4 regions of the Bradyrhizobium sp. WYCCWR 12699 genome follow, and region 4 is predicted to be linked to each of the others. Evidence: predicted binding sites of a transcription regulator. Region 4 holds the regulator's gene; each other region holds the start of a gene.
The links. The regulator PhoB, encoded in region 4, activates phosphate uptake and scavenging genes when phosphate is short. The targets are predictions, from matches to a motif close to TGTCATNNANCTGTCAT.
Positions count from the first base shown of each region.

Region 1: a site for PhoB is predicted at 1,398-1,414, ahead of RPS27_RS24070 (UDP-2,3-diacylglucosamine diphosphatase). Genes of this name have one in related genera too.
Region 2: a site for PhoB is predicted at 1,124-1,140, ahead of phnF (phosphonate metabolism transcriptional regulator PhnF). Genes of this name have one in related genera too.
Region 3: a site for PhoB is predicted at 1,019-1,035, ahead of RPS27_RS24230 (YbhN family protein). Genes of this name have one in related genera too.

Region 1 covers NZ_JAVTJN010000034.1:116,813-119,009, reverse strand. Annotated here, with positions in the region: gene RPS27_RS24075 (glycosyltransferase family 1 protein) at 1-548, opposite strand, end outside; gene RPS27_RS24070 (UDP-2,3-diacylglucosamine diphosphatase) at 562-1,374, opposite strand; gene thiD (bifunctional hydroxymethylpyrimidine kinase/phosphomethylpyrimidine kinase) at 1,719-2,197, opposite strand, start outside.
Region 2 covers NZ_JAVTJN010000030.1:19,314-21,510, forward strand. Annotated here, with positions in the region: gene phnH (phosphonate C-P lyase system protein PhnH) at 1-585, opposite strand, end outside; gene phnG (phosphonate C-P lyase system protein PhnG) at 590-1,054, opposite strand; gene phnF (phosphonate metabolism transcriptional regulator PhnF) at 1,175-1,906, shown strand; gene phnE (phosphonate ABC transporter, permease protein PhnE) at 2,079-2,197, opposite strand, start outside.
Region 3 covers NZ_JAVTJN010000034.1:158,539-160,735, forward strand. Annotated here, with positions in the region: gene RPS27_RS24230 (YbhN family protein) at 1-848, opposite strand, end outside; gene RPS27_RS24235 (ferritin-like domain-containing protein) at 1,275-1,781, shown strand; gene RPS27_RS24240 (MFS transporter) at 1,920-2,197, shown strand, end outside.
Region 4 covers NZ_JAVTJN010000030.1:277,132-279,328, reverse strand. Annotated here, with positions in the region: gene phoU (phosphate signaling complex protein PhoU) at 1-377, shown strand, start outside; gene phoB (phosphate regulon transcriptional regulator PhoB) at 415-1,122, shown strand; gene RPS27_RS12160 (GcrA family cell cycle regulator) at 1,195-1,707, opposite strand; gene RPS27_RS12155 (aspartate aminotransferase family protein) at 2,165-2,197, shown strand, end outside.

The DNA of each region.
Region 1 (2,197 bases), on a different contig from region 4:
GACAGGAACACCGGTGCCGGCAGGCAGAGGTCGATGGCGCGCGGATGGAACACATGGGTGTCGACGCCGCGGGGCCACAGCACGACATTGTCGAAGCCGCGCTCGGTCAGCTCGCGGGCGAGCGCCGGCGTTGCCGCCATCACGGCGCGGCTGGGGGCATGGAAACGGCGCAGCGCGCGCCAGATCAGCGAGCCCGGCACCGGCACGCGGGCGCGGACATATTCGGGAAAGCGGGTGTGGAAGCTGGTCGTGAACGGCAGCCTGCGCTGGCGGCAATAGCGGCGGACCATCAGGCCGATCGGCCCCTCCGTCGCAATGTGGATGCTATCCGGCCGCGCCTCCTCGATCAGCTTGGCAATCCGTGCCGGGCGCGGCATGGCCAGCCGCACGTCGCGATAGCTCGGCATCGCAAAGGTGCGGAACGATTGCGGCGTCAGGAACGTGAACTGGACGCCGAGCGCCTCCGCGGCGTCAGCGAGTTTGGTCAGCGTCCGAACCACACCATTGACTTGCGGGTGCCAGGCGTCGGTCGCGACCAGGATGCGCATCAGGCGGCCTCTGTCATGCAGCTCTGGCTGCAACCTGGGGAACGTCTGCCGGCTTCTGCAGATGATCCGCCCAAGTGATGATCTCGAAATGACCGTCGTCATGCTCGACGAGCGCCGTGCAGCTCTCGACCCAGTCGCCGCAATTCATGTAGCGAATGCCTCCCTCGTCGCGGATCACGGCGTAGTGGATGTGGCCGCAGATCACGCCGTCGGCATCGTGACGCCGCGCCTCGGCGGCGAGCGCCTGCTCGAACGCGCCGATATAATTCACCGCGTTCTTGACCTTCTGCTTGGCCCATTGCGACAGCGACCAATAGGGCACCTTGAACAGGCGACGGAAGAAGTTGACGAAGCGATTCATCTGGATCGCGAAATCGTAGGCCTTGTCGCCGAGATGGGCGAGCCATCGCGCGTTCTGCACCACGAGATCGAAGATGTCGCCGTGGATGACGAGGTAGCGCTTGCCGTCGGCGCCGGTGTGGACGGTGTTCTCGACCACGTCGATGCCGCCGAAATGCGTGCCGTAATAATTGCGCAGGAACTCGTCGTGATTACCGGGGATGTAGATGACCTTGGCGCCCTTGCGCGCCTTGCGCAAAAGCTTCTGGACGAGGTCGTTGTGGGATTGCGGCCAGTGCCAGCTCGATTTCAGCGCCCAGCCGTCGACGATGTCGCCGACCAGATAGATCGTGTCGGCATCGTGGTAACGCAGGAAGTCGAGCAGAAGATCGGCTTGAGAACCGCGGGCTCCGAGATGAACGTCGGAGATGAACAACGTGCGAAAGCGCCGCTCCGGGCTCTCGTCACTCACATCGTAACTTCCCATGCGCCAGCCTGTAACAATGTCCCGTGACAGGGGGATGACCGATTGAACTTTTGAGGCACCTTCAGATACGAATCACGCCTTGCCTCGCCCTCCCCGCGAATATCAGTCGCATGCGACAATCAGGCGACATGGCGCCGCAGGGGGACTGAGAGATCAGATTGCCGTTGGAAGCCCCTAGTTGAGTGCGCTCCCACCCCGCTTGCGGGAGAGGGTGTTTCCCCAGTGGGATTTCCCAAGAGGAGGGAGCTCTCACCCGCGCCGGAGCCTGTCATCGGGGCGCGCCTTCGGCGCGACCCGTTGGGCGCGACCTCTCCCGCAACTGGGAGAGGTTCAGCAAGCCCGCCTCAGTAGAATCCGTGGAAATGATGGACCGGCCCGTGGCCGTGGCCGACGCTGAAGCGGTCGGCGGCGGCGATCGCGGCGCTGATCCAGGTCTTGGCGTTGCGGACGGCGGTTTCCAGATCCTCGCCCTTGGCAAGCCCCGCCGCGACCGCCGAGGATAGCGAGCAGCCGGTGCCATGGGTGTTGCGGGTGGCGACGCGCGGTGCGGCGAGCGCGATCGTTGCTTCGCCCCTGACGAGATAGTCGATGCTCTCGGCGCCCTCGCCGTGCCCGCCCTTGATCAGGACCGCACGGCAGCCGAGCGCCAGCAGGCGCCGTCCCTGGCTTTCGATCTCCGCTTCGCTTGCCGCGACCGGCTCGTCGAGCAGGGCCGCGGCTTCCGGCAGGTTTGGCGTGATCACCGACGCCAACGGCATCAGTTTCGTGCGCAGCGCATCGACGGCTTCCGCGGCGAGCAGCCGGTCCCCTGACGTCGCGACCA
Region 2 (2,197 bases), 260 kb from region 4:
AATGGTGCGGGGGATCGCGACCACCGAGTCATCGGCGACCAACACCACGTCGATGCCGCGCGGAAACAACGGCGCGTTGAACCGCAGGCGTTCGAACAGGTCGAACGGCTTGATCGAGGCCTGCAACGTCGCGGCGCCGTCGATGCCGGGACCACGCAGCTCGAAGCTGCGGCCTGCGTTGAGGCTCTCGACCTGGAGGATGACCGTGGTCGAGCGATCCGGATATTCGCTGGTGCCGAGCGCGAATCGCTCGTGCGGAGGAAGCGCCGCGCCATCGCTGATCAGCGCAAAACTCGCGATGGAAGAATCCTGCACCACGGGCGCACCGGTGTGGAATTTCAGCCATTTCACGACGTCCAGTCTCTCAGCCATCCGCGCATCGAGCCAGAGCGGCGTATCGTGATCGAACAGCGTCAGCGCGATCGCGGCGGTGCCGCGCATCATCGTTTCGGGCGCCCCCGCTCCCGGCACGATGCGCTGGACAGAGCCGGGCCGCGCCATCGCGTCCATGACGGAGCGAAAGGTCGATTGCGCCGACAGCACCTTGTCGGCGAAGCCCGGCGGCAATTCCGCAATCGTGGTCATGATCTCACCCCTCACCGCGCACCATGGTGTAGAAATCAACCTTCGTCGCAGCGGTCTCGGCCGCTGCCTGCTGGCGCCTGACCATGAGCTGCTCCCGCAGCGGCGCGATCACGTCGCGCTCCACGGCGCCGCCGAAATCACGGGATTGCACCAGCGCATCGCACAGCGCGATCAGCCGCGCCTTTTGACCGTCGCGCCCGAGCGTGTAGCCGAACCCGACCTCGCCGCTCGCAAGCCGCACCGCCGCGCGCGACACCGTGGCTTCGCCGAGATTGAAGGGCGCGCCGTCACCGCCGACCCGGCCGCGCAGCATGACGAGGCCGTTTTCGGGCGCGCGCAGGTCTTGATGGGCCGGCAGGCCCAAATCGCGGAGACGGGCGGCGATCTCGCCCGCCTCCGCGTGCGCCAGCACGGCCATCGCGGCCTTGCGCTGGGCTTGCTGGTTGTTGTGCTGGGTCACCCGATCCACCGAACCTTTTGACAGAACTTGCCGCGCCGAAGTTGTCTATGATAATAGACAACTTCATACGGGAGCGCCATGACTGTTTCGTGACAAGAGCGTGATTTCTGGGCTAGGCTGACCGGCGATATGAGCATGCAAGACACCGCATCGTCCGGCGTTGCGCTGTGGCGCCTCGTTGCCGACGGCATCGAGCGCGGCATCGCCGACGGCCGCTTTGCGGCCGGCGACAAATTGCCGGGCGAGATGGAGATCGCCGAAAGCTATCGCGTGAACCGCCATACCGTGCGACGCGCACTGGCGGCCCTCGCCGAGCGCGGCCTGGTGCGCGCCGAGCGCGGCAGCGGAACCTATGTCGAAGCGCAGAAGCTCGCCTATCCCCTGCGCTCGCGCACCCGTTTCTCGGAGATCGTCGGCGCCGGCGGCCGCGAGCCGCGCGGCCAGTTGATCGAGGCCTCCGACGATGTCGCGACCCGCGAGCTGGCGCGCGAGCTGGGCCTGAAGGCCGGCGCGCCGCTGGTGCGCATCGAGGCGATCCGCCTCGCGGATCGCACGCCGATCTGTGTCTCGACCACCTGGCTCTCGGCCGAGCTGTTTCCCGGCGCGGGCGCCGTGTTCGCAGCGACGCGATCGATGACGAAGCTGCTGGCGCATTACGGCGTGCGCGACTATCGCCGCGGCGCGACCCGGATCACCGCCGGCATCGTGGACGCCACAGACGCGGCACGGCTGGATCTGGCGCTAGGACGCCCGATCCTGGTGGTGGACGCGACCGACCACGATCTCCAGGGCAAGCCGCTGATGACGAAGCACTCGCGGTTCGCGGCCGAGCGGGTGGAGTTTCTGGTGGAGAACGGGTGACGTGACCGCTTCTTCCCCTCTCCCCTTGTGGGAGAGGGTGGCTCGCCGCAGTTGCGGCGAGACGGGTGAGGGGTTCTCTCCGTGAGCGAATCTCTCGCGCCGAACTTGCGGAGACAGACCCCTCATCCGGCGCTTCGCGCCACCTTCTCCCACAAGGGGAGAAGGAAAGAACTCAGGCCACCGCCCTGCGCCCGATGATCGCAAAGCGCAGCTTGCCTGAGATGAAATCGATCGCGGCGACGGCGACCAGGATCATCAGGATCAGGAACGACACTTTCTGCCATTCCAGCA
Region 3 (2,197 bases), on a different contig from region 4:
GGCAGCGCCAGCAGCATGGCGGCGTCGAACACCCCGATCGAGCCGGGCGCATGGCTGGCGAAGCCGAGCAGCGTCGCCAGGATGAACACTACGGCGAGCGACATGAAGTCGATCGGCGGGTTGGCCGGCATCAGGAGGTACATCGCCGTGGCACAGAAGCCGAGATCGACCACCCCGATCAGGATCTGGACCAGGGTCAGCGGCGCGGAAGGCAGCACCACCTTCCAGCCCTTCTGGCCGAGCTCGCGTCGCTTTTCGCCCATGCAGAGCCAGACCAGATAGGCGCCGATCGAGGCGAGGCCGCCAAGCGCGATCAGCCGGTTGATCGACGACGGCAGCTGATCCATCGAGGACGCCGCATCCGGATGGATCGCCATGCCGATCGAGAGCACGAAGATGTTACCGAGCCAGAAGGTCAGGCCCGACAAGAAGCAGATCTTGGCGACGTCGATCGCGTTCAAGCCATAGTCCGAATAGATCCGGAAGCGGATCGCGCCGCCGGTGAACACGGTGGCGCCGATGTTGTGGCCGATCGAATAGGACGTGAAGCTGGAGAGCGCCGCGATGCGATAGGGCACGTGCTTCTTGCCGATCGTTCGCAGTGCAAAAAAATCGTAGAAGGTCAGCGTACAGAACGCGAAAAACACGCAGATCGCCGCCAGCCCGATGCTGCCGCGGGGGATCTCGGTTAACGCAGTCAGGATGACCCCGGTATCGATGCCCTTGAGGGTCCGCACCAGCGTGGTGATCGCGAAAGCGATGATGAAGATGCTCGCGGCAACGCCAAGGCGTCGCCAGCCGATCCATCTCTTGAAGCCGCGTTTCAGCGCGGGCAGCAGTCCGTGCATTCATCCTCCCGGCGGGGGGCAAGACCGACCGGGCCAGGCATTGGCCAGTCGGGTGTGATCATGGCCAAAGGCAGGCATCGATCGCTCGACATGATCCAGCTCATTTAAGGCAAAAACAGCGGCTTGTGCAGCCCTTGACAACAAGAGGTTCTGCGCTGGACCGGCCACTTTGTCATACGTGGTTCACATCGAAGGCGCGTTAAGCATATGAGTCGTGAAACCGGCCGGCTCGTGCGTTCGTATGGGCCCTATGATTTCAGGTCCCGGCGCCGGCCGCATTGTTCCAGCGCAAGCCTTACGGGTCTTTTTTGGAACGTCGATGCCGGGCGCTCGTTGGGCCCCATCAGCAACCGAGCATGGCGGAATAAGCGGCTTTTCGTGCAGGCCGCGGCCTTCGTGTTCCAAGAACCGGAAGAGGACGGAACGATGGGACTGTTCACAAAAGACATCAAGACCATGAATGACCTGTTCGTGCACCAGCTCCAGGACATCTATTACGCCGAGCAGCAATTGACCAAGGCGCTGCCGAAGATGGCGAGCAAGGCCACGGATCCACAGCTGAAACAGGGCTTTTTGACGCACCTCGAGGAGACCAAGGAGCACGTCAAGCGGCTCGAGGAAGTGTTCAAGATGCATGGCGTCCCCGTGAAGGCGGTCGACTGTCCGGCGATCGACGGCATCATCGAGGAAGCCGACGAGACCGCCGGCGAAGTCGCCGACAAGGCGGTGCTCGATGCCGCGCTGATCAACGCGGCGCAGGCCGCCGAACATTACGAGATCGTGCGCTACGGCAGCCTGATCGCCTGGGCCAAGCAGCTCGGTCGCAACGATTGCGCCAGCGTGCTCGCCAAGACGCTCGAGGAGGAAAAGGCGACCGACAAGAAGCTGACGACGCTCGCCGAGAGCAAGGTGAATTTGCGCGCGGCGAGCTGATGCAAGGCCAATCATGATTGGCGCCGCGCGGTGGTCCGCGCGGCGCTTTCACGCTTAACATCATTATTCGGTCGTTCTCGAAGCATGACGGCGGGTTAAAGGCGTACATGTCGCATGGGGCTGCAATCGAGGTGCAGCATGCGAGCCAACACGATCAAATATGAAACCTTCGACGGCAGGGCCGACACGCCACGCGCGGGCTCGGCTCTTGCGACTTCTCTCACGCTGGCCGCAATGAGTCTCGGCTATGGCGTGGTGCAGCTCGACGTCACCATCGTCAACACGGCACTCGATGCGATGGGCCGGGCGCTCGGCGGCGGCGTCGCCGAGCTGCAATGGGTGGTCAGCGCCTACACCATCGCGTTTGCCGCCTTCATCCTGACGGCTGGCGCTCTCGGCGACCGCATCGGCGCCAA
Region 4 (2,197 bases):
CCGACTTCCATCCGCTCAAGCTGTTCCGCGGCCTCGAGCACATGACCGACCTCGTGCAGCAGCAGGTCAAGTCGGTGCTGGATGCCTATGCCGCGCATGATCTGCCGGCGGCGATGGCCGTGTGGAAGGGCGACGAGGAAGTCGACGCGATCTGCACCTCGCTGTTCCGCGAGCTCCTCACCTACATGATGGAGGATCCGCGCAACATCTCGTTCTGCATCCATCTGATGTTCTGCGCCAAGAACATCGAGCGGATCGGCGACCACGCCACCAACATCGCCGAGACCGTGTTCTACATGATCGAGGGCCAGGCGATCACCGACAAGCGGCCGAAGGGCGACATGACGACTTTCGCCACGACGGTCCCGAATACCTGAAGACTTGATATCCGAAGACCTAAGGAGCGACGACACCATGGGCGCACGCATTATGGTGGTTGAGGACGAGGAAGCTCTCACCGAGCTTCTGCGTTACAACCTCGAAGGCGACGGCTATGACGTCGAGACGGTGATGCGCGGCGACGACGCCGACACCCGCCTCAAAGAGCACATTCCCGATCTGATCGTGCTCGACTGGATGCTGCCGGGCCTCTCGGGCATCGAGCTGTGCCGGCGCCTGCGCACCCGGCCCGAGACCAAGCAACTGCCGATCATCATGCTCACCGCGCGCGGCGAGGAGAGCGAGCGGGTGCGCGGCCTTGCGACCGGCGCCGACGACTACATCGTCAAGCCGTTCTCGGTGCCGGAGCTCTTGGCGCGCGTGAAGGGCCTGCTCAGGCGCGCCAGTCCCGAGCGGCTCGCGACCGTGCTGGCCTATGGCGACATCGAGCTGGATCGCGACAAGCGCCGCGTGGCGCGCTCGGGCCGCCCGATCGATCTCGGCCCGACCGAATATCGGCTTCTGGAGTTCTTCCTGGAGCATCCCGGCCGCGTGTTCTCGCGCGAGCAGCTGCTCGACAGCGTCTGGGGCCGCGACATCTACATCGACGAGCGTACCGTCGACGTCCATATCGGTCGCCTGCGCAAGCTGCTCAATCTCGGCCGCGAGCAGGACCCGATCCGCACCGTCCGCGGCGCCGGCTATGCGCTGGATGATCGCTTTGCGAAGGCGGAGCAGACGTAGGACCTGCTTCCGTAATCCAACAAAAAGCGCGCCAGCTGGCGCGCTTTTTCGTCTCGATGCCTGAGACCGTGTTTACCGCGGGCCCGGCTTCGCCGGTGCGCGCCGGCGATCCGCTGCCGGCTGATACGCCACGCGCGAATGCTGGGCGCAGTAGGGCAGGCCGGACAGCGCCTTGCCGCCGCAGAAGAAGAAATCCGGGCTCGAGGGATCGCCGACCGGCCAGTGGCAGGTCGCCTCGTTGAGCTCGAGCAGCGACAGCCGCTGGCTCATCGGCACCACGTTGTCGTAGGTGACCGGTTCGGCCTCGACTTCGACCTCGAAGGCCTGCGCCAGTGCGGTGTTGCCGCGCGCAATGGGGCGGGTCACCCGCATCATGTGCTGCGCCGGGCGTGCCTTGCGCGGCCGCGGCGCGGCCGACGAAGGGCTCTTGGCGCGGCCGGACAGGCCGAGCCTGTGCACTTTGCCGATCACGGCATTGCGGGTCACATTGCCGAGCTCTGCTGCGATCTGGCTGGCCGACAATCCGGCCTCCCAGAGCTTTTTCAGCTGCTCGACGCGATCGTCGGACCAGGTCAAAACCGTCATTGCACCCTTTCCCTCGCTGCACTTCTGCCATCCTGGCGGTCCGTGCGGCGAATGCCTAAGCCTCAAAAACCCGTGCCGTCAGAATCCCTTAAGGCTCGCCGGGCGCGCTACTCGCGCCCGAACGTTTACGCCGGTACATGAGGACTCTTGGGATCAGAACTGCTGCACGAGATGTCGTATCTGACAGCCCAAACGCTACAATATGGCGTGACTCACGCGCAAGAGTCCGCCGACTCGCTTCCACATGTTCCGTGGTGTAAAACCCGCAAAATCGCCACCGCAAGACTACGGAATCTGCGTTTCCCGAGGCTTTCGGGCGGCATTGACACCCGTTTCACCAGGCCTAAGATAGTCCCGCGTGCCGCCCTTAAAAGGCGGCACGTTTCGTTTTCCGGGCCGGTCAATGGTGCGTTGCGCAATGCACGCCTCACACCGTCCGCAACATCAAGTGACCGTCATGACTAACAGCGTAGCCCCGCATTTGCTCCCC